One region of the Cupriavidus phytorum genome, then DNA from elsewhere that is predicted to be linked to it. Evidence: riboswitches for the same ligand, from Rfam matches in the RefSeq annotation. Region 1 holds a riboswitch; the other holds the start of a gene.
The links. Region 1 has a riboswitch for glycine ahead of gcvT (glycine cleavage system aminomethyltransferase GcvT). Riboswitches for the same ligand answer to the same signal wherever they lie in the genome.
Positions count from the first base shown of each region.

Region 1 (12,012 bases):
CGCGCGTGCGCACCACTTCCAGCGTCTGCGGCAGCACGTCGTCGGCGACGAAGAAGATATTGGAATCGTGCTTGTTCACGCGCTGCAGCAGCGTCATCGCCTCGGCCGCGGCGGTGCCTTCGTCGAGCATCGACGCATTGGCGATGTCGAGCCCGGTCAGGTCGGTGACCATCTGCTGGAAATTCAGCATCGCTTCCAGCCGGCCCTGCGAGATCTCGGGCTGGTAGGGCGTGTAGGCGGTGTACCAGGCCGGGTTCTCGAAGATATTGCGCAGGATGACGCCGGGCGTGATGGTATTGAAGTAGCCCTGGCCGATAAAGCTCTTCAGCACCTTGTTCTTGCCGGCCAGCGCGCGCAGCTTTGCCAGCGCGGCTTCTTCGCTCAGCGGCTCGGTGAACTCGCCCATCGGCATGCCGTCGCGGCGGCGGATGGCGGCGGGGATGACGGCGTCGATCAGCGCGGCGCGGCTGTCATAGCCGAGCGTCTTCAGCATGTGCTGCTGCTCGGGGGTATCGGGGCCGATATGGCGGGCGGCGAAGGCGTCGCGCGCCTCCAGTTCGGCCAGCGTGGGCCGGGTTGCGTGGGCGGCGTTCATGGGCAGCGGGGCGTTCATGGGCAAGAACCTCGTGGGGGGCGCGGCGGCAGGTGGTCAGCCGTGCCGCGGCGCCGCGAATGCGGTGTGCCGGTCCCTGGCGCGGGACCGGCGGGCGATCAGGCGCCGACGCTGGCCTTGTAGGCGTCGGCCGACATCAGGCCGTTGACGTCGTCGCCATTGGCCGGCTTGAGCTTGAACAGCCACGCATCGAAGGCGTTGGCGTTGACGCTTTCGGGCGCCGCGGTGGCGGCCTCGTTGACGGCGATCACTTCACCGGCCACGGGTGCGTAGATGTCGGAAGCGGCCTTCACCGACTCCACCACCGCCAGCGCGTCGCCGGCACCGACCGACTTGCCCACTTCGGGCAACTCCAGGAAGACGATGTCGCCGAGCGCATCCTGTGCGTGGTCGGTGATGCCGATGGTGAGCGTGCCGTCGGCTTCGACGCGCACCCACTCATGCGACTCGGTGTACTTGAGGTCAGCGGGGAAATTCATGAAGGTTCTCCGGATTCAGATCTGTTTCTTGTTTGGGTGATGCCTGCCCGGCAACGCTGCCGGCAGGCGAGGGCGACCGTTGGGTGAGCGGGGCTTTCCCTTAGCTCACGAGTGCCTTGCCATGACGCACAAACGGCAGTTTAACCACAGTCGCGCTGAGTTTGCGGTCGCGGATCTCCACCTGCACGGTGTCGCCCACGTTCACGCCCTGGGGCAGGCGCGCGAAGGCGATCGATTGCGACAGCGAGGGGCTGAAGGTGCCGCTGGTGATTTCGCCATCACCGGCGGGGGTGATGACTTTCTGGTGAGCACGCAGCACACCACCTTTGTCGCGCAGGATCAGGCCGAGGAACTGCTGGCGCGAACCGGCCGCGGCCAGCGCAGCCTTGCCGGTGAAGTCGCGCTCGCTCTGCAGGTCGACCGTCCACGCCAGGCCTGCATCCAGCGGCGAGACCTTGATATCCATGTCCTGGCCGTACAGGTTCATGCCGGCTTCCAGGCGCAGCGTGTCGCGCGCACCCAGGCCGGCCGGGCGCACGCCCGCGGCATTCAGTTTTTCCCACAGGCCGGCGACACTGGCGGCCGGCACCACCAGCTCGAAGCCGTCTTCGCCGGTGTAGCCGGTGCGCGCCACCATCACTTCGCCGAGGGCGGGGTCCTGCACCACCACGGCGTTGAACGGCTTGAGCGCATCGGAAGGCTGGGTCGACGGGAAGGTGCTCCACACCTTGGCGCGGGCGTTGGGCCCCTGCACCGCGACGATCGCCAGCGGCTCCACGCCGGCGGGCGCAACGTCCTCGCGGCGCGGCGTGATGGTCACGCCGCTGCCGGTGGCGTCGTTGCGGGCGCGGATCCAGTCGATATCGCCCACCGCGGTGCCGGCGTTGACCACCAGGCGGAAACGGTCCTCGGCGAAGAAATAGACGATCAGGTCGTCGATGACGCCGCCGTTCTCGTCGAGCATGCAGGAATAGAGCGCCTTGCCGGGCGTCTGCAGCTTGTCGACGTTGTTGGCCAGCAGGCCGCGCAGGAAGCTGCGGGTATTGGCGCCGGCGAGATCGACCACGCACATGTGCGAGACGTCGAACATGCCGGCATCGTTGCGCACCGCATGGTGCTCTTCGATCTGGGAGCCATAGTTGACCGGCATGTCCCAGCCGCCGAAGTCAACCATGCGGGCGCCCAGGGCGCGGTGGATAGCGTTGAGGGGCGTGGCCTGGAGCGTCATGGAATCCTCGGGGGCAGTCTCGGTTGGCGAAAACAAAAAAGGGCCATCCGCCGCAACCTTCGCTACGCCAATATGACAAGCGATCCGCTGCGGCGGATGACCCCTCTGTCCTCGATACCTGAGAGATTACGAGGCGGATCCGGTGGATCCCATCCTCGCGCGCCCCTTCGGTGGGCACGCTCGCCACGAATGGCGGGTGCCGCTCTCCAGAGTGCGGCATGCATCGTGTGCATGTTGCATGCCGATCCGACCGGTCCGTGGTGCCTGAGAGTTTTCGGGTGATACCCCTTCGGCGGCGCAGGCGATGCGCGCTCTCCCGGTCGGATGCGCGCAATGTACGGGAGGGCCCGGCCTTTGTCAAACCACGGCAAGGGGCCCGTACCCGCCACTGCGCGCCACGGCTTTACTTCTTCTTGTCGTCGGTGACGACGTTACCGATCACGCCGCCCACGGCCGCGCCACCCAGCGTACCCAGCGCGCTGCCGTCGGTCAGGACGGCGCCGCCCACCGCGCCGGCACCGGCGCCGATGGCAGTGTTACGTTGTTTCGGGGTCATGTCCGCGCAACCGGCAAAGGCCGCGACCGTCATGCCGATCAGGGTCACCTTGGTCAAAGTTTGCAGGGTTTTCATTGTTGGCTCCGATGTGATGATTTGTGCATGCCCAAGCGATCCGGCGGACCGGGGGACACACTGATTAGAGTGTCGCGCTATGCCATTCGCTCCGCGCTTTACGAAGTGTTACGCCCGTGACACAGCCGGGCCCGCGCGCGCGGCTTGCGCTGACTGACCCGTCGCGGCGAGCGTGTTAACATCGGCAGCTTTGCCGCACGCCCTTGCCGGGATGCCGGCAAATTACGCCGCTTGCCGCCGTTCTCCGTCGATTCCGCCGCTGCCCCCAAACGCCTGCCCCGCATGACCCATGGCCTGAACCCCGCCCAATCCGAAGCCGTCCGCTACCTGGACGGGCCTTGCCTGGTGCTGGCCGGCGCGGGCTCCGGCAAGACCCGGGTGATCACGCAGAAGATTGCGCATCTGATCGAGGACAAGGGCTTCGAGCCGCGCCATATCGCCGCCGTCACGTTTACGAACAAGGCGGCCAAGGAAATGCAGGAGCGCATCGGCAAGCTGATGGAGGGCAAGACCACGCGCGAGGGCAAACGCATTCCGCTGAAGCAGCTGACGGTCTGCACCTTCCACTCGCTGGGCGTGCAGATCCTGCGCATGGAAGCCGAGCACGTCGGCCTGAAGCCGCAGTTCTCGATCATGGATTCGGACGACTGCTTCGGCCTGATCCAGGAGCAGCTCGGCACCACCGACAAGAAGCTGATCCGCGGCGTGCAGAGCACGATCTCGCTGTGGAAGAACGGCATGGTCGATCCCGAGGCCGCGATCGCGCAGGCCGCCAATGCCGACGAGCACCAGGCCGCGCTGGTCTACCGCAACTACGTCGCCACGCTGAACGCTTACCAGGCGGTGGATTTCGACGACCTGATCCGCCTGCCGGCGGAACTGTTCGCGCGCGACGAAGCGGTCCGGCTCAAGTGGCAGAACCGCCTGCGCTACTTCCTGGTCGACGAATACCAGGACACCAACGCCTGCCAGTACCAGCTGCTCAAGCTGCTGGCGGGCGGCTCCCACTTGCGCGCGCCGGCCTTCACCGCGGTGGGCGACGACGACCAGGCCATCTATGGCTGGCGCGGCGCCACGCTGGACAACCTGCGCGGGCTGCAGACCGACTTCCCGGACCTGAAGGTGATCAAGCTGGAGCAGAACTACCGCTCCACCGTGCGCATCCTGGAAGCCGCCAACGCCGTCATCGCCAACAATCCCAAGCTGTTCGACAAGAAGCTGTGGAGCGAGCACGGCATGGGCGACCCCATCGCCATCCACCCGATGAACGACGAGGAGCACGAGGCCGAGTCGGTGGTGTTCCGCCTGTCGGCGCACAAGTTCGAGCGCCGCGCGCAATTCCGCGACTACGCCATCCTGTACCGCGGCAACCACCAGGCGCGGCTGTTCGAGCAGATCCTGCGGCGCGAGCGCATCCCCTACGTGCTGTCGGGCGGCCAGAGCTTCTTCGACAAGGCCGAGATCAAGGACATCTGCGCCTACCTGCGCCTGATCGCCAATCCCGACGACGATCCCGCCTTTATCCGCGCCATCACCACACCGCGGCGCGGCGTCGGCAACACCACGCTCGAGGTGCTGGGCACCTTCGCCGGCCAGGCCAAGGTGTCGCTGTTCGAGGCGGCGATGATGGGCGGCATCGAGGGCAAGCTGCAGCCGCGCCAGCTGGAGCCGCTGCGGGTGTTCTGCGAATCGATGGTGCGGCTGGCCGAGCGCGCGGCGAAGGACCCGGCCACCGAGGTGCTCGACGACCTGATGGCAGGCATCCACTACGAGGCCTACCTGTACGACAGCTTCGACGAACGGCAGGCGCAGTCGCGCTGGACCAATACGCTGGAATTCCTCGACTGGCTGAAGCGCAAGGGGACCAAGCCCGAGGGCGCGGACGGCGACGAAGCGACCGGCTTCGACACCGCCGACGGCTTCGGCAGCGATGGCAAGAACCTGCTGGAACTGACCCAGACCGTGGCGCTGATGAGCATGCTCGAGGGCCGCGAGGAAGACCCCGACGCGGTGCGGCTGTCCACGCTGCATGCGTCCAAGGGGCTGGAATATCCGCATGTGTTCCTGGTCGGCGTGGAGGAGGGCATCCTGCCCCATTGCCGCGAGGACGAGGACATGAGCGACGAGAAGATCGAGGAAGAACGGCGCCTGATGTACGTGGGCATCACGCGCGCGCAGCGCAGCCTGCATGTCAGCTGGTGCAAGAAGCGCAAGCGCGCGCGCGAGACCTACTCGTGCCAGCCGTCGCGCTTTATCGGCGAGATGAAGCTGGAAGAGGCGCCCGCGCCGGTCGACGCGACCCCGGCGATGAGCCCCAAGGACCGACTGGGCGCGCTCAAGGCGCTGCTCGGGAACGGGGGCAGCGGGAGCAGCGGCGGCAAGGCGGCCGCCGGCTGAGCCGCACGCGCGCGATCGAAGCCCTAGCGCGCGCCCGACACCGCCAGCGTGACGTACTGCGAGCCGCGCTGTCCGCGCGTGAAGTCGAGCGTGAAGTCGCCCACGTCGACGCGGCACTGCAGCGCGCGCCGCAGTTCCGCCGCGCCGCCCGCGCGCATCCCTTGCAACGCGCGCGCCAGCCAGGCGGCGCCGATATAACCGGCCAGTGTCGCCGGCGACGGCGGCTCGTCCAGGTACTGCTTCATGCGCGCCACATGCTCCTTCACCACCCGCAACGTTGCCTGCTGCGGGCCCGGCGCGACCTGGGTCAGCACCATCCCGCCGGCGTAGCCGCGACCCAGGATCTCGCGCGCGGCATTGGCACTGACCGCGGACAGCCCGACCAGGAAGCCGTACCACCCCTGCACCGCCAGCGCGCGGCCCAGCTCGGCATAGGCCAGGGTGTCGCCGGCGACGATCACCGCGCCCGGACGCGTTGCCGCGATGCGCCGCGCCGCGGCTTCGCCGCTGCCTTCCAGCAGCACCGCGCGGGTGCCGGCCTGCGCCTCCAGCCGGGCCAGCGACGACAGCGCGAAATCCGGCGCCACCGCCAGCGCGATCTGCGTCAGACCGTAGCCGCGCAACTGTTGCGCGGCGGCGTCGAGTTCGGCCTGGTAGTCGGCCCGCGTGTACCAGACATTGTCGGCGGCCAGCGCCAGCCCCGACAGCGGTGCGACGATCTGCATGCCGCGCCGCGCCAGTTCGGTCGATGACGCCAGCACGGGCAGCAGCCGGTCGCCGGGGCCGAACAGCAGCCCCGCATGTTCGGTATCGGCCAGCGACACTGCCTGCGCCAGCGCGCGGCGCGGATCCGGGTCCGCATCGCGCACCACATGCTGGATCCGCACCGGCCCGCCGGCGGCGTTGACGGCGTCGAACAGGACCTTGGCGCCGGCCAGGTAGTCGCGCGCCAGGTCGGACTGCGCGCCGTTGCGGTCGACCAGATGCCCGACCACCACCGTACGCGGCGCCTGGGCCAGTTGAGCCAACGCAGGCAGCGCCAGCGCCATGCCGGTCGCGGCAAGCATCCGGCGCCGGCCGGCATGTGCCGGCGGGTGACAGCGCAGCGGTGGGTACGGCGTGGGCGGGTACGGTCGGCGGGAACTGGGCATGGCTGGCACGGTGACGGATCGCACGCGGGCGCGGTGGCGCGCAGCGTACCCGGCACCCATGACGCCAATGTGACGTGCGCGGGCAGCCTGGCGGCAGCGGTGTCGCTGGGCTCACGCCCGCGCTTGACGGCGGTCAAGCTGCGGGCGCCGGCCCGGTCCTACGATGACGTGTCGCACACCCATTCCCCCGCGCCCCCATGAACCCGTCTGCCATGACTTCCCACGCGCTCGACCGTCGCGCACTCTCTGATTTCCGCGCGCTGGCCGGGCGTATCGACGGCAACGGCCCGCGCTATACCTCGTATCCGACCGCCGACCGCTTCCACAACGGCCCCGACCTGTCGCTGTACCACGATGCGCTCGACGCTTGCCGCGCCGCCGCGCCGGCACCGCTGTCGCTATACCTGCATATCCCGTTCTGCGAGAACATCTGCTACTACTGCGGCTGCAACAAAATCATCACCCGCGACCACGGCCGCAGTGCGCGCTACGTCAGCTACCTGGGGCGCGAGATGGCGCTGGTCGCCGGGCGGCTGGGCGAGCGCCGGCAGGTGATCCAGTCGCATTGGGGCGGCGGCACGCCGACCTTCCTCAACCCGGAGGAAATGCGTCGCGTGATGGCGCTGCTGAACACGCATTTCGCGCTGGCGGCCGACGGCGAGCACTCGATCGAGATCGATCCGCGCCGCGTCGACCAGGACCGCATGGCGCTGCTGGCCGAGCTGGGCTTCAACCGCGTCAGCCTGGGCGTGCAGGATTTCGACCCCGAGGTGCAGCAGGCCATCCACCGCATCCAGCCGTTCGCGGAGACCCGCGCCGTGGTCGATGCCGCGCGCGCGCTGGGCTTCCGCTCGGTCAGCCTGGACCTGATCTACGGCCTGCCGCACCAGACCGCGGCGCGCTTCGGCCGCACCATCGACCAGGTGCTGGCGCTGCGTCCGGACCGGCTCTCGGTCTACAGCTATGCCCACCTGCCGCACGTGTTCAAGCCGCAGCGCCGCATCGACGAAAACGCCTTGCCGCCGGCCGGCGAGAAGCTCGACATCCTGGTCTCGACCATCGAGCGGCTGACCGCCGAGGGCTATGTCTATATCGGCATGGACCATTTCGCGCTGCCCGACGACGACCTCGCCGTGGCCCAGCGCGAGGGCCGGCTGCAGCGCAACTTCCAGGGCTATTCGACGCACGCCGGCCATGATCAGGTCGGCCTCGGCATCTCGGCGATCGGCGCGATCGCGGGGCGCTACGTGCAGAACGCGCGCACGCTCGACGACTACTACGGCGCGCTCGACCAGGGCCGTCTGCCGCTGACGCGGGGCGTGGCGATGACGGCGGACGACCACCTGCGGCGCGAGCTCATTGGCGACCTGATGTGCAATGGCGTGCTCGATCTCCCTGCCATCGAGGCGCGCCATGGCATCGATTTCGACGAGGCATTTGCCGCGGAACTGGCCGAACTGGAGCGCCTGGCCACCGACGGACTGGTGTGCCGCGAGCCCGGCCGCATCACGGTGACGCCGCTGGGCCGGCTGCTGGTGCGCCGCGTGGCGATGGTGTTCGACCGCTACCTGCGCGACGACGCAGCCCGGCCCTTCGACAGCGGCACACGCGCCGCCAACGACGGCGCCCAGCCGGTCCGCATCGTGCCGCGCTACTCGCGTGTGGTGTAACCCGAAATATCGATCCTGGCCGCTGGGCGAAAAAAAACCCGCGCGAAATGCGCGGGTTTTTTGTGGGTGTCAGACCGGCTTACTTGGCGGCGTTGGCCATGTAGTCCGACGCGGCGATCACGTCGGCGTCCGGGCCGGCATAGCCGCCCTTGGGCGGCATCACGCCCTTGCCCTTGAGCGCGAAGTTGTGGACCGCATCCATGCCTTCCTTCAGGCGCGGGGCCCAGGCGGCCTTGTCGCCGAACTTCGGCGCACCGGCAACACCGGCGGCGTGGCAGGCGGCGCAGACCTGCTCGTAGACCTTCTTGCCCACTTCGGCCGAGGCAGCGGCCGGCGCGGCAGCAGCGGCCGCCGGAGCGGGTGCGGCAGCGGCTGCCGCAGCTGCCGGGGCGGCGGGAGCCGGCGCTGCCGCGGCAGCCGGGGCGGCGGCTTCAGGGGCTGCGGCCGTTGCAGGTGCCGCAGCGGCCGGGGCCGGCGGCTCGGGGAACTTGGCGCCGCCGGCGTCGGCCAGGTAGACCACGGCGCGGGCCAGTTCGTAATCGGTGTAGTCGTCAGGCGTGCTGCCGGCACGCGGCGGCATCGCGCCCTTGCCGTTGAGTACCGACTTCATCAGGCCGTCGAAGCCCTGGCCGATACGCGCGGTCCAGTCGCCGGCAGCACCGTGCTTGGGCGCACCCGCCGCGCCGGTGGCGTGGCAGGCGGCGCAGATTTCCTTGTAGACCTGTTCGCCGGTCTTGAACACGCGCGGCGCGTTGGGATCCTTGATTTCGAGCGAGGCGACCGGCTTGATGCGATCGTTGACGGCTTCGGCGGCGGTACTCGCGCCGGCGCTTTCGGTCGAGCCGTGTCCGACGAAGTTGACCAGCAGGATGATCACGATGATCGGCACCAGGAACGCCGCGATCACGACTGCGATCAACTGCTTCGGGGTTTTGATGGGAGACTCGTGCTCGGGGTGTTCGTTGTGGACGTCGCTCATACAGAACTCTCAGTTTTGCAGGAAACCTTCTGGCCGCTTACGCTCGGCTTGCTTTTTCTGGCCCTGGTGTGGCCCTTCGCTGACCACTATCCGGCCCCATCCGGACCGCCCGCGCTGCCCTGCGGCCCTTGCCTGACTTGGGTCTGTTGCCATTTGCGTACCTCGGACTGTCTCCCGGACCGGGGCCCGATTGTCGCCGACAACCAGCCGCCCGGATTTGACCCCGGTCGACTCGTTGCGCCGATGGCGCGACGGGCACGATTTGACGCAAATAGCTGGCGATTATAGCGCCAAAGCCCCCCTGCCAGTGCCAAAAAGCGGCGGTTGCGAGACGTTCCCGGATGCCCGTATCGGCCGCGCATGGACGGCGCCGGGCAAAAGCGGTATCCTATGCGACTTTCCTGCGGCGGCATTCGCCCGCCGCAACCGCTGTACCCGCAAAACCGGTTGCAAAACCGTCCTGTGCGCCCGTAGCTCAATGGATAGAGTACTGCCCTCCGAAGGCAGGGGTTGCTGGTTCGATCCCAGCCGGGCGCGCCAATTTTCCTCAGCTGTGCCATGCAGTGTCCGCCTCCCGTCGGGGCATGCTTTAACTCGCGCAACGAAAACTTTCAGCACGCGATCGGGCAGTGGCGCGCGCCCGTGCTGCTAGATTCACACACTCCACCGAACCGGGGCGCGCCGATGGCGCCGATCTTCAGACAGCCATGGCTATTCCGACCAACCGCATTCGCTGGCTGGCTACGCTGGCAGTGGCCGGTGCAAGTGCCACAGCCGTTGCCACGCCGATGAGCTTGCCTGGTGCCTTGCCCAACATGGCCGGGCTGGGCATCGGCTCCACCACCGAGTTTGCCGGCGGCAAGGACCGCATGGTCGGCGCGGTGCCCGGCCTGCGCTATGTCACGCCGGGCGGGCGGCTGCTGGAATGGTACGGGCCGTATGCGCAGTTCAATTTCGGCGCACTGACGGGTTTCCAGTGGGGGCCCGCGGTCGGGCTGCGCCTCGGCCGCAACAACGTCGATGATCCGGTCGTGGCGCAGGTGCACGAGATCGACACCACGGTGGAGGCCGGCGGGTACATCGGCTATGAATACCTGAACCCCGGACGTGTCCCATGGCGGCTGCGCGGCGGCATCAACGTGATGACCAATGCCGGCATCGTCTACGGCGGCAGCCGCGTCACCGCCACCGGCACCTTCTGGATGCCGCTGCACCCGCGCATCTACGCGGGCATGGGCCTGGGCGCGACCTGGGTCAGCGGCAGCTTCAACCGTACCTACTTCGGCGTGACTCCGGAGGACTCGGCAGCGAGCGGCCTGCCCGCTTACAGCCCCGGCGGCGGCCTGGAGCAGTTTACGGGCTGGCTGGCGATGATTTACCAGTTCGACAAGCACTGGTATGGCGGCGCAATGGTCTACGCGCAGCGCCTGGCCGGTGACGCGGCCGACAGCCCCATCGTCACGCAGCGCGGCACGCGCAACCAGATTACCTATGGCATCGGCCTGGCTTATTCGTGGCGCTAGCGCGGTCCGGCGCGGGGCCGGCTTGCTATGATGCAGCCATGGTCGACGAGCTGGTCATTCCCCACCACGAATACCTGATTACCGCGATCCGCGCGCAAGGCGCGGGCGGGCAGAACATCAACAAGGTATCCAACGCCGTGCACCTGCGTTACGACGTACGGGCATCTTCGCTGCCGCCCGACCATAAGGAACGCCTTCTGGCATTGCATGACCACCGCATCACGCGCGACGGCGTGGTGGTGATCAAGGCGCAGCAGTTCCGTAGCCTGGACCAGAACCGCGACGAGGCGGTGCGGCGCCTGCACGAGCTGGTGCGCAGCGTGGCCACGCCGCCGCGCGTGCGCCGGGCGACGCGGCCGACGCTGGCATCGCGCCAGCGCCGGCTGGAGGGCAAGAGCCAGCGCAGCCAGGTCAAGGCGCTGCGCGGCCGGGTGTTCGACTGAGCCGTTGCGTCAGCGCGCCGCCTGCAGCGCGGCGATGCGCTGCTCGATCGGCGGGTGGCTTGAGAACAGCGCCATCCACGACTTGCCGCCGGCGATCCCCATCGCCTGCATGTTCTGCGGCAGACCGTCCGGATCCAGCCCGCCCAGGCGGCGCAGGGCCGCGACCATCGGCGTGGGCGTGCCCATCAGGCCGGCGGCGCCGGCATCGGCGCGGAACTCGCGCCGGCGCGAGAACCAGGCGACGATGATGCTGGCCAGGATGCCGAACACGATCTCGCACACGATCACCGTGACCATGTAGCCGATGCCGGGTCCGCTCGATTCCTCGTCGTTCTTGCGCAGCATCGAATCGACGAAGTAGCCGACCACGCGCGCCAGGAAGATCACGAAGGTGTTGACCACGCCCTGGATCAGCGTCAGCGTGACCATGTCGCCGTTGGCGACGTGTGCCACCTCGTGCGCGAGCACGGCCTCGACCTCCTCATGCGACATCGATTGCAGCAGGCCGGTGGACACCGCCACCAGCGAGCTGTTCTTGGTGGCGCCGGTGGCGAAGGCATTGGGCTCGCCCTCGTAGATGGCGACTTCCGGCATCGGCAGGCCGGCGCGCTGCGCCAGCTTTTCGACGGTCTGCACCAGCCACAGCTCGGTGCTGGTGCTGGGGTGGGTGATGACCTGCGCGCCGGTCGACCACTTGGCGATGGTCTTGGACATCAGCAGCGAGATAAAGGCGCCGCCGAAGCCCATCAGCGCGGCAAATGCCAGCAGCGTGCCCAGGTTGAGCCCGTTGGCGGTCAGGAAGCGGTTCACCCCGAGCACGCTGGCGGTGATGCTGAGGACAAGCATGACGGCGAGGTTGGTCGCCAGGAAAAGCAGTACGCGTTTCATGTGTGTGTGG
Region 1 covers NZ_QKZN01000012.1:67,232-79,243, reverse strand. The annotation lists gene gcvP (aminomethyl-transferring glycine dehydrogenase) at 1-613, opposite strand, end outside; gene gcvH (glycine cleavage system protein GcvH) at 712-1,092, opposite strand; gene gcvT (glycine cleavage system aminomethyltransferase GcvT) at 1,193-2,320, opposite strand; glycine riboswitch at 2,416-2,540, opposite strand; glycine riboswitch at 2,562-2,649, opposite strand; gene C7416_RS24085 (glycine zipper 2TM domain-containing protein) at 2,724-2,951, opposite strand; gene C7416_RS24080 (UvrD-helicase domain-containing protein) at 3,234-5,348, shown strand; gene C7416_RS24075 (ABC transporter substrate-binding protein) at 5,372-6,415, opposite strand; gene hemN (oxygen-independent coproporphyrinogen III oxidase) at 6,712-8,169, shown strand; gene C7416_RS24065 (c-type cytochrome) at 8,249-9,148, opposite strand; tRNA gene C7416_RS24060 (tRNA-Arg) at 9,613-9,688, shown strand; gene C7416_RS24055 (MipA/OmpV family protein) at 9,856-10,671, shown strand; gene arfB (alternative ribosome rescue aminoacyl-tRNA hydrolase ArfB) at 10,710-11,114, shown strand; gene htpX (protease HtpX) at 11,124-12,002, opposite strand.

Region 2 (12,012 bases), on a different contig from region 1:
CCGTGGCAAGCCGGTGACCGAGTGAGGAGGTGCTGGTCACCCGGCAGCAAAGTTGAACGGGCGCTTTCGGACATCGAATTGAGCAAGTCGAAGGACAGACCCCGCATGCGGAACAGACATTCAATTGCAAATGCCAGCTTTCCGCTTATGGCCGACTACGGCCATTGCAATCCCCATCATGGTTGGTCAGTCAGTCGGCGTGTCGTTGGGGAATCCCATCCGTGCTCAATGACCAACTCGCGGGAGCGGACCCGCAAGGCGAGGTGTGACAGCACAGCCCCACCATCACACCCGCCAACCGCTATTGCAACCGCTCCCGCTCAACCATCAGCCCATCCAGCTGCATCTTCACCATGCCAAGCAGGCACAGCGCACTGAAGCAGCCTTCAGAGCTTTCGCTTTCGTGATCCAGCAGTACGAGAACTCCTTCAATTCCCGCGCGAACCTGCTGAAGACAGTCGTTTGTGATTTCATCGATCATTGCCATGGATTCCCCACTAGAAAAAGCGCGCCACTCATTTCCACATGAGGGCGGCGGGCCAGACGGCGAGGGTGGAAAGACCGGTCTACGGTGGGGAACCGGTCAGCCTTGCGGCTGCCTCGCCCGGCCCGCCAGGGAGCCAGCTTGGTTCGTGCGAGCACACAGGCGTTGCCTGCTACAAGGCAACGCCTGTCCACCATAAACATCCGGGCTTTCCACACCCGATCATCGGTGGTTCCGATGACGCCACCAGTATTTCGCGTAGCTACCGGGGAATCGATGAGAGATGTCGCATTTCCAGGGGCGCGCGAAGTTTGGATCCGGGCAACGGATTCAGAAATCGCAGACTCTTGAAAATGCGCGTGCGGGGATCAGGCTTGGGCAGGCGTCAGGGCCGCGCCAGGCACCATTGCCGGGGCGCTTCCCAGTGCCTGGTCCACAACTCCCGCAACCATCTCCGCCGTCACCGCCGACAAGGTCCACCCCAAATGCCCGTGGCCGGTGTTGTAGAAGATGCAGGCGGCGCGTCCGCGTCCCACTCGCGGCAGCATGTCGGGCAGCATCGGCCGCAGCCCGGCCCACGGCACCACGCTGCGCGTGCTGACGCCGGGGAAGCACTGCTGCACCCAGTCCACCAGCGGGCGGATACGGTCGGCGCGGATATCGCGGTTGGTGCCGTTGAACTCGGCGGTGCCGGCGACGCGGAAGCGGTCGTCGCCGAGGCGGCTGGTGACCAGCTTGGTTTCGTCGTCGAGCAGGCTGACCGTCGGTGCCGCCGCGCGGCTGGCGTCGTCGGTCAGGTTGACGGTGATCGAATAGCCCTTGACCGGATAGATGTTGACGCGGTCGCCCAGCGCGGCGGCCAGTGCGCGGCTGGCGGTGCCGGCGCAGATTACGGCGCCGTCGAAGGAGGCAGTGGTGCTATCGTTGCCGTCCTGCACGGTGACGGTGGCATGCCGTCCGTCGGTCTTCACCGCGCGCACGTCCTGGCCGTACAGGCAGCGCACGCCCAGGCGCGCGGCGGCGGCGGCCAGGCCGCTGGTGAACTTGTGGATGTCGCCGGTCGAATCGCTTTCGGTGAAGTAGCCGCCGTAGTAGGAGCCCGCCAACGTCGGCTCGATCGCGCGCATCTCCTGCGGGGTCACCGCGCGGCGCTCGAGCCCGCCTTGCGCCAGCAGCGCGGAGACCCGGCCGGCATGCTCGAAGCCGGCGCGGTCGCGGTAGATATGGAGGATGCCGGCGCGCTTCAGGTCGAAGTCGATGCCTTCCTGCGCCGCCCACGCAAACAGGTGCTCGCGCGCGGCGATGGCCAGGCGCGCGGTCTCGATGGTGTTGCGGCGGTAGTGGGGAATCGACGCGATGAACTCGGCGAACCACGACAGCTTGTGCCAGCTGGGCCGGGGATTGACCAGCAGCGGCGCATCCTTGCGCAGCATCCACTTCATCCCCTTGACGATGGTGGACCAGTGGGTCCAGACCTCGGCGTTGGATGCGGAGAGCTGTCCGCCGTTGGCGAACGAGGTTTCCATGGCGGCATAGCGATGCCGTTCGAACAGCGTGACGGAGAATCCGCGCCGCGCCAGCGCGTAGGCCGTGGTGACACCGGTGATGCCACCGCCGATGACAGCGATTGTCTTCATGATCTACAGGTTCCGGGAACGTCGGGGGTGGAGTCCGCACGCAACATGCGTTTAGGACGCCCCCTCTGTTCTGGACCTGAGAGATTCACGACGCCTTGCCGCGGGGCGGGCGCGCTTGCTCCTTCGGTATGCCGGGCGGACGATGGCGTCCGGCATTCTTCAGAGTGCACTGACGGGTGATGCCGGTCCTTTTGCCTGAGAGTTTCCGGGGCGGTTGCTCCTTCGGCGCCGTGCGCGGCGGGCGCCGCGACAGTCTCTCCCTGCATCACGCTGGCTTGATGCCAGTCGGGGCAATGTAGTGACAAGGCCCCGTATTGGATATGCGGGTTAACACGGAGACAAGCGGAAATGGCTGCGCCGGCCGCGTCGCTATGTCGCATCGGCCGTCGGCTTGCGGGCCCATAAAATGTCAGCGCTCGCTCTCAGAGACGTGCGGGACGCAGGGGAGGAGCGCCTGATGGTGCGCAGGCGCTGCGAGCCCACAACGACGACAACAAGGTATTCAGTGAAGAAACATCGCATTGCACTGGCCGTTTCGGCAGTGCTGATGGGCCCCGCCGTGGCCGCCGCGCAGGCAGTGGAGGCCCCCGCGTCGTTGCCGGAGGTGGTGGTATCGGCCGGCCCGGACCGCGGCAAGACGCCGGCGATTCCGCCCAACACGCCGGCGCCGGCGTATGGCATCAGCAGCACGCGCATGGCCGACTTCAACGTGGTCAATACCGAAGACGCGCTCAAGTACGCGCCCAACCTCGCCGTGCGCAAGCGCTTTATCGGCGATATGAATTCGATCATCTCGGTGCGCAGCACCAGTTCGCGCCAGTCGGCGCGCGGGCTGGTCTATGCGGACGGCCTGCTGCTGTCCAACCTGCTGGGCTCGGACTTCAGCTTCCCGCCGCGCTGGTCGCTGGTCAATGCCGCCGAGATCGAGCGCATGGACGTGCTGTACGGCCCGTATTCGGCGCTGTATCCGGGAAATTCGCTGGGCGCGACGGTGCTGATCACCACGCGCACGCCGCAGAAGTTCGAGGGCGATGCCAGCGTGCAGCTGTTCACGCAGCGCTTCAACCTGTATGGCACCCACGATAACTTCAACGGGGTGCATGCCAACGCCTATGTGGGCGACCGCGTCGGCGCGTTCTCGTGGCTGGTCAGCGTGGACCGGCAGGACAGCAAGAGCCAGCCGCTGAGCTTCTACACCGCGTCGCGCTCGACGCGGCCCGCGGGCGCGGCGGACACGCCGGTCTCGGGCGCGTATTTCGACCAGGACCAGAGCGGGCGCGACCGCGTGGTGATGGGCGTGAATAGCGAGGGCATCACGCACACCGTGCAGGACCAGCTCAAGCTCAAGCTCGGCTACGACATCACCAGCACGCTGCAGGCGCAGTTCACCGCCGCCTACTGGCAGCAGGACCGCTCCAACACCACCGGCAGTTACCTGCGCGATGCCAATGGCAATGTGGTGTCCAGCGGTCCGGTGAACATCGGCGGCTACCAGTACGTGATTCCGGCTAACGCGTTTGCGCCCGGCAATGGCGAGGATGCGCGCTGGCTCTACGGCCTGTCGCTGCGCACGCGCAACCAGACGGGGTGGAATTTTTCCGGGGTGGCGTCGCTGTTCGACGTCAGCAAGGACGTGAGCCGCAGCGCCAACGCCGTCGGCAACGGACCGGGCACGGTGACTTATGGCGACGGCACCGGCTGGCGCACGCTCGACCTGAAGGCCGACTACCGCCCCGAGCGCCTGCAGGGCGGGCACTGGGTCACGTTCGGATACCACTATGACAACTACCGGCTGAGCAACACCACCTACAACACCTCGGACTGGCGCGCGGCCACCATCACCGCGTTCAACAATGCCTTTACCGGCAAGACCGAGACCCAGGCGATCTACGCGCAGGACGCCTGGTACTTTGCCGAGGACTGGAAGCTGATCCCCGGCGTGCGCTACGAGCACTGGCGCGCCTATGACGGCAGCCGCAGCCAGCCTGGCGTGGATATCGGCTATCCGGTGCGCAGCGAATCCAACTGGTCGCCCAAGCTGGCGCTGGAGAAGGCGTTCGGGCAGGACTGGCTGGGCCGGCTGTCGCTGGGCCAGGCCTATCGCTACCCGACCGTCAGCGAGCTGTTCCAGGGCCGCATCACCGGCACCGCGCTGATCAACAACGATCCCAACCTGCGGCCCGAGCGCTCGTTCTCGAAGGACCTGACCTTCGAACGCACGGTGGAGGCGTCGAATTTCCGGGTCTCGCTGTACGAGGACGATATCCGCGATGCGCTGGTCAGCCAGACCAACACCACGGTGTTCCCCACCGTCACCAGCTTCCAGAACGTCGACCGGGTGCGCACGCGCGGCATCGAGCTGGCCTACGACGGGCGCGATGTGCTGGTGCGCGGCTTCGACCTCTCGGCCAGCGGCGCCTACAACCATTCGAAGACGCTGGAGAACGCCAACAACCCGGCCTCGGTGGGCAAGTATTTCTACCGCATCCCGAAGTGGCGCGCCAACCTGGTGGGCACCTATCGCTTTACGCCGGCGTGGGCCGGCACGCTGGCGATGACCTATTCGGGCCGGCAGTACAATACGCTCGACAACTCGGACACCAACCCCGACACCTTCGGCGGCACCAGCAGCTTCCTGACCTTCGACGTCAAGGTGACCTACAAGCCCGCAAGGAACGTTCGCCTCGGGCTTGGCATCGACAACCTCACCGACCAGCGCTATTACGTCTATCACCCGTACCCGGGCCGGACGTTCTACGCCGAGGCGAAACTTTCCTTCTGAGCACGTGAACACGCTGACTCCAACCCTGCCAGGCGCCCGCCGCGCTGTCCGCCTGATCGCTGCCGGACTGATGGTCTGCGCCACGCTGGCGTCGGCCACCGCGGCCGCACAGGCGCATGGCAACCACGCCGGCCACGGCGGCCAGGCCAAGCCGAAAACAAGCGAGCTGGGCACCGGCGCCGCCTTCGACCGCGACGGCAGGCTGTGGATCGCCTACAAGGACGGCCAGCATGTCGCGGTGCGCTCGTCGACGGACTACGGTCGCAGCTTCAGCGAAGCGCGGCATGTCAACGCCACGCCGGAGCCGGTCGCCGCCGATCATGAAAGCCGCCCCAAGGTGGCCACCGGCGCCGACGGGCAGGTCTATATCACGTGGACCCAGCCGCTACCCAAGCCATGGACCGGCTTTATCCGCTTTGCGCGCTCCAGCGATGGCGGCAAGACCTTTGCCGAACCGCTGACGGTGCATGCCAACCGCGACCAGATCGCGCACCGCTTCGACGCTCTCGCGGTGGACCGGGCCGGGCGCGTCTTCGTCAGCTGGATCGACAAGCGCGACGTGGCCGCCGCCGAGGCGCGCAAGCAGCCGTATGCCGGCGCCGCGATCTACTACGCTGTCTCGGCCGACCACGGCAAGACTTTCCAGGGCGACTACAAGATCGCCGACCAGTCGTGCGAATGCTGCCGCATCGCGCTGGCGCCCACGCCCGACGGCAGGATGCTGGCGCTGTGGCGCCATGTGTTCCCGCCCAACGCGCGCGACCACGCGCTGGCGCTGCTGGGCGCCGACGGCAAGGCCACGCCGATGCAGCGCGCCACCTTCGACGACTGGCGCATCGACGCCTGCCCGCACCACGGCCCCGGCGCGTCGGTGGCGCCGGACGGCACGGTGCATATGGTCTGGTTCAGCGTGCGCGACGGCAAGCCGACGGTGTCGCTGGGGCGCTGGCGCGACGGCAAGCTGCAGGCGCAACGCCCGCTCGATGACCCGCGCGCACAGCACGCCGATATCGTCGCGCTGAACGACAACGACATCGCGGTGGTGTGGAAATCGTTCGACGGCCAGCAGACGCGGCTCTCCGCCATGCTGTCGCACGATGGCGGCAAGACCTGGCAGACGCGCAAGCTGGCCGGAACCGAACGCGACTCCGACCAGCCGCACCTGCTGCAGCACGCCGGCCGCGCCTACGTGCTGTGGCGCACCGAGGCCGAGGGTTTCCAGGTGTTCGCGCTCGGGCAGGAGGGTGCATGATGCGATCGCGCCGCCAACTGCTTGCGGCCGCCGCCGCTGCCACCGTGACCGCATGTGCGCTGATGCTCGGCACCGCCCATGCCGCCGACCGCGTTGCCGTGTTCGAATCCGCCAGCGCCGCGCGCATCGTCGCCAGCCAGCACGGCAAGCCCTTCGTGCTGGTGGTGTGGTCGCTGGATTGCGTCTATTGCAAGCGCAACTTCGACGCGCTCGGCAAGCTGCGGGCGCGACATCCGGACCTGCGCGTCGTCACGCTGGCGACCGACAGTGCCGAGGCCTCGCCGCAGGTGCAGCAGGTGCTCGAACGCGTCCGGCTGACGCGCAATGCGTGGGTGTTCGGGCACGAGCCGCAGGAGCGGCTGCGCTATGCGGTCGACCCGGACTGGATGGGCGAGATGCCGCGCACCTACTTCTATCGCGCCGACGGCCAGCGGCAGGGTGTGTCCGGCGTGATCAGCGAAGCGGACTGGACGAAGCACCTGCGCTGGGCCCGCATCGCGGGCTGAGACCGCAGCGGCGCCGGCCCGGCGCCGCCTATCACGGCATCACTCAGGACAGTTCCTTCGGCAGCTTGCCGCCGTTGGCGGCCAGTTCCTGCATCAGCCGCTTGTGCAGCCACACGTTCATCGCCGCGGAATCGTTCATGTCGCCGCTGTAGTGCAGCTCGCGCGCCAGTTCCTTGCGGTGTTCCAGGCTGCTGTCGATGCCGAGCGCCTTCATCGTATCGACGATGGAGGTGCGCCAGTTCAGCGTCTGCCCGCTCTGCTGCGCCATGCGGTCCATGATGGCCTCGACATCGACGCCCGACAGCGGCGTTGCCTGAGACCCGGCAGGCGACCCGGCCGGCGCACCAGTAGTGCCCTGCACGTTGCCCGCGGGCGCCGCGCCGGTGCCGGCGGTGGGCGCGGTGCCGGCTGGCGCGCCCGCTGACGTCTGGGTTCCGGCGGCGGGTGGGGTGGTGGTCGCGGTGGTGGTGGCCGCCGGCTTGTCCTTGCCCAGCAGCTTGTTGAGGATGTCCTTGAAGATGCTCATGGCGGGCTCCTGAAGGGTGGAACGGGGCAGCAAGCCCTTGCAGGTTCCGGGCCACCATCGCGGTGTCGTCGTTGCGCGGCTAAGCCGCACCGTTTGTAAATGGTGCGTGTAGCGCGTCCGGCTTCCGCGCCGGCAGCGCTGGCGTGGGCATGCCTCTTCTGTTCAGCGCAGTCTTGCGCATCCCTTGGCAGATGGATCGGTAGTTTCCCCACTCTTCCTGCGTGGCCAGCAGCGTCTATGATGCGTGCTTGTTGGTTCAATAAAGAAACAGATGTTCAAATATGAACACTCGGCGACCAAAGCAGATGAAAGACCTGCCGTGGTCCAAGGAGGAGACATGATGAAATTCCGCATCGTCGCTACCGCGCTGGCCGCTGCCCTGCCGCTGGTGGCGGCAGCGCAGTCAGTAACCCTTTACGGCGTCATCGATACGGGCGTGGAATACCTGAACCACGTCGGCGCGGCCGGCCATGACCTGGTGCGCCAGCCGTCGTTGGGGGCGACCGTGCCGTCACGCTGGGGCCTGCGCGGCTCCGAGGATCTTGGCAACGGGCTCAAGAGCGTGTTCGTGCTGGAATCCGGGTTTGCGCCGGACTCGGGCGTTTCGAACCAGGGCGCCCGCCTGTTCGGGCGGCAGGCCTTCGTCGGGCTGAGCGGCCCGTGGGGGCAGGTCGGGTTCGGACGCCAGTACACCATGTTGTTCTGGGCCAGGCTCGATACCGACATCCTGACCTCCAACGTTTATGGCGTCGGCTCGATCGACAGCTATATCCCCAACACGCGCGCCGACAACGCGGTGTCGTACAAGGGCAAGTTCGGCGGCGTCACGATCGGCGCGACGTACAGCCTGGGCCGCGATGCCGTCAATGCCGGCCCCGGACCGGCCGGCACCAACTGCGCGGGCGAGAATGCCGCGGATGCGCGTGCCTGCCGCGAATGGTCGGCCATGCTGATGTACGAGACCGACTGGTGGGGCGTGAGCGCCGCCTACGATTCCCTGCGCGGCGGCCCCGGCGCCTTCGGCGGCCTGACCCGCAGCAGCCTGAAAGACGATCGGTTCTCGCTTGGCGGCTACCTGCTGCTGCAACGGACCAAGCTGGGCCTGGGCCTGCTGTCGCGCAACAACCAGGCGAGCGCCACCCCGCGCAGCGATCTGTGGTTCGCGGGCGTCTCGCATGACCTCACGCCCGCGTTCAACCTCGCCGGCGAAATCTATTACCTGCGCTACCGCCACAGCGCCAACGGGGCCTGGCTGGGCGCCATCCGCGGCACCTATGCGTTCTCGAAACGCACCTCGGTCTATGCCACCGCGGGCTATCTCGACAATCGCGGCCAGTCGGCGTTGTCGGTCAGCGGCGGCAGCCCGGGAGGCAATCCGGCGCCCGGCGGCAACCAGGCCGGCGTCATGCTTGGCATCAAGCAGATCTTCTGAGCCGTAGCAGCCTTCTTTCAAGAGGTAGAACGATGAAATCCTCCCGCTTGCTGCCGGTGCTGACCGGCATCATCCTGACCTGCGCCTCGGCGCTTTCTACCGCAGCGCCCGCTGCGGCACCGACGGCTGGCACTGCCACTGCCACTGCGGCTTCCGGCCGCGCTGGCGGCACCGATCGCACCGACCATTTCCGCGTGACGCTGCTGGGTACGGGCACTCCGGTGCCGTCGGCAACCCGCGCCGGCTACAGCACGCTGGTGGAGGCCGGTGGCCAGAAACTGGTCTTTGATTTCGGCCGCAACGTATCGGTGCGCCTGTGGCAGCTGCGTATTCCGCTGGGCAGTGTCGATGCGCATTTCCTCACGCATTTCCATTCCGACCACCTGGTGGGCCTGCCCGACCTGTGGCTGACCGGCTGGCTGCGCCCGCCCTACGGCAGCCGCGACCGGCCCATGGCGCTGTACGGCCCGGCGGGCACGCGCGCGCTGGCGGACGGCCTGCGCCAGGCCTTTGCCGCGGACATCGCGATCCGGCACAAGGACGAGGGCAGCGCGCTCACCGGGATCACCATCGATGCGCATGACGTGGCGCCCGGCGTCGTCTATGAGAAGGACGGCGTGCGCGTGACCGCCTTCGAGAACGACCACGGCGACCACATCCGCCCGTCGTACGGCTACCGCATCGACTATCGCGGCCGTTCGGTGGTGCTGTCGGGCGATACCCGCTTCAGCCCCGCCGTGGTGGCGCAGGCCAGGAACGCGGACGTGCTGGTGCATTGCGTCACGCTGATCCCGGACGCGCTGCTTGCTTCCAACCCTGCGTACCGCGCCATCTACGACCACCTGTCTTCGCCCGAGGACGCCGCGCGCGTGTTCCAGGCCGCGGCGCCGAAACTGGCTGTGTTCAGCCACATCGGCCTGAACGGCGATGCCACCGTCGGGCAGATCGTCGAGCGGGTCCGCAAGACCTACGCCGGTGAATTGCTGGTTGGCGAAGACCTGACCCGCATGGAGATCGGCCTGGATGGCCGCGCCGGGACCTCGGGCGGCATCGCGGTGTGGCAGGAAAAGCCATAAGCCACCGGACGGCGCTGGCCGATATCAGTCGGGCTTGATCCCGGCGCGCGCAATGATCGGCCGCCAGCGCTGCTGCTCCTGCGCGATGAAGCGCGAGAATTCCGCCGGCGTGCCGCCCACCACGATGGCCGCGTCAGCGCTCAGGCGTTCGACCGAGCTCTGGCTCTTCACGGCCTTCATGGTGGCGTCGGCCAGCTTGTCGGCGGCGGCCTGCGGCAGCGATGCCGGCGCCAGCAGGCCGTACCACTGCGTCATCTCGAAGCCGGGATAGCCTTGCTCGGCCACCGTGGGCACGTCGGGCAACTGCGCGATGCGCTGGGTCGTGCCGGTGGCGATGCAGCGCACCTTGCCGGCCTTGATGAACTGCAGGATCGCGGGCGCCCCGACCGCGGCGGCGTCGAGCCGGCCGGACAGCAGGTCGGTGATCTGCGGGCCGCTGCCGCGGTATGGCACGTGGGTGATGAAGGTGCCGGAGGCAGCCTTCAGGTATTCAAAGGCCAGGTGGCCGGCACTGCCGTTGCCGGCCGAACCATAGTTGAGCTTGCCGGGCTTGCTCTTGGCGAGCGCCACGAATTCCTTCAGGTTCTTCGCGGGCACGTCGGGATGGACCACGTACAGGCTCGGCACCTTGGACAGCAGCGAGATCGCGCGGAAGTCCTTGACCGGGTCATACGGCAGCTTCGGGAAGATGAAGGGATTGACCGCCAGCGTGCCGATATGGCCGAGGATCAGCGTGTGGTTGTCATCGGCGCGCGCGACTTCGCCCATCGCGATATTGCCGGCGGCGCCCGGCTTGTTCTCGACGAACACGGAGACGCCGAGCAGTTTGGTCAGCTCCGCCGCGGTCGAGCGCGCGACGATTTCGGAACTGCCGCCCGGCGCGAACGGCACCACCAGCCGGACCGGCTTGCCGGGCCAGGCCTGGGCGCGGGCGAGCGTGGGTGCCAGCGCGCACGCGCCCAGCGCGGCGCTGGCCTTGAGCAGTTGGCGGCGAAAGGGATTGGCTGCGGTCATGCTTGTCTCCTGGGATTGCGGTAGCCGGGCGGTGGCACGGCAAGGGCGATGGGGGCGACTGGGTTGTTATTCGGGCCGGATGTTGCCGTCGCGGATCACCTTGGCCCATAGCCGTGCCTGGCCGTCGATGAACTGTCGCGCTTGCGCCGGCGGTGCTGCCACCACCTCGCCACCCAGCTCGGCCACGCGCTGCCGGATCTCGGCGCTGGTCATGACCTTCTGCAGCGCGTCGGCAAGCTTCGCGGCGATCGGCTCCGGGGTCGCGGCGGGAAGGAAGGCCGCGTTCCATTCATACACCTCGTAGCTGGCCACGCCGGCTTCCTGCATGGTCGGTACCGCCGGCAGCGCCGGGGTGCGGGCCCGGCTGGTCACCGCCAGCGGCTTGAGCTTGCCGGCCTGGATGTGCTGCAGGCTCGAGGCCACGTTGGCAAAGAACAGCGGCACCTGTCCGGCAATGACATCGGTCATGGCCGGGCCGCCGCCCTTGTAGGGCACGTGCAGCAGGTCGACGCCTGCGCGCTGCTCGAACAGCACGCCGGCCAGATGCTGCGCCGAGCCGTTGCCCGAAGACGCAAAGGCCACCGAGCCCGGCTTCTGCCTGGCCATGGCGACGACATCGCTGACCTTACCCGCCGCAAAGCTGGCGGTGGCGACCAGCACATTGGGATAGCGCGCCAGCACGCCGACCGGGCGGAACGCCTTGTCCGGATCGTAGGGCAGGCGCGGATAGAGGCTGGGATTCACGGCATAGGACGAGGCATCGACCATCACCGTGTAGCCGTCGGGCGCGGCCTTGGCGACATAGGCCGCGCCGATCTGCCCGCCGGCACCCGGCCGGTTCTCGACGACCACGGTCTGCCCCAGTTCGCGCCCCAGGCCGGGCGCGATCAGCCGTGCCATCAGGTCGGCGCCGCCGCCCGGCGGGTATGTCACCACGATGGTGATGGGCCGTGCCGGCCAGGCCGCGGCGTTGTCGGCGGCCTGCGCCGGGGTGGCGATGGCAATCATGGCGGTGCCCGCGGCGGTGGCTGCAGCGGCGATCGCGTGGCGTGCGTGCATGGGTCGGTCTCCTTGGCGACGGTCCATAACGGTGCTCAGCGGACGTCGGCGGTATAGCGAAAAGCAAAGGCGTCGCCGCGCGTCAGGCGGTATTCGACGCAGTGGCCGGCCAGATCGAAGGCATGGCGCGTGACCACCGCGCACGGATGCGCATCGGGCAGCGTCAGCAACGCAGCCTCGTCCGCCGCCAGCGTGCGGAAGGTCACCTCGTCGACGGCACGATGGACCGTGACGCCGCAGGCGC
Region 2 covers NZ_QKZN01000006.1:109,205-121,216, forward strand. The annotation lists gene C7416_RS16960 (DUF1484 family protein) at 302-487, opposite strand; gene C7416_RS16965 (D-amino acid dehydrogenase) at 853-2,121, opposite strand; glycine riboswitch at 2,177-2,294, opposite strand; glycine riboswitch at 2,295-2,393, opposite strand; gene C7416_RS16970 (TonB-dependent receptor) at 2,627-4,903, shown strand; gene C7416_RS16975 (sialidase family protein) at 4,908-6,155, shown strand; gene C7416_RS16980 (TlpA family protein disulfide reductase) at 6,152-6,661, shown strand; gene C7416_RS16985 (DUF3597 domain-containing protein) at 6,705-7,187, opposite strand; gene C7416_RS16990 (porin) at 7,528-8,619, shown strand; gene C7416_RS16995 (MBL fold metallo-hydrolase) at 8,652-9,695, shown strand; gene C7416_RS17000 (Bug family tripartite tricarboxylate transporter substrate binding protein) at 9,720-10,709, opposite strand; gene C7416_RS17005 (tripartite tricarboxylate transporter substrate binding protein) at 10,776-11,768, opposite strand; gene C7416_RS17010 (GntR family transcriptional regulator) at 11,804-12,012, opposite strand, start outside.
Region 2: it holds a riboswitch for glycine, as region 1 does, so the genes downstream of both, C7416_RS16965 (D-amino acid dehydrogenase) here and gcvT (glycine cleavage system aminomethyltransferase GcvT) in region 1, are expected to answer to the same signal.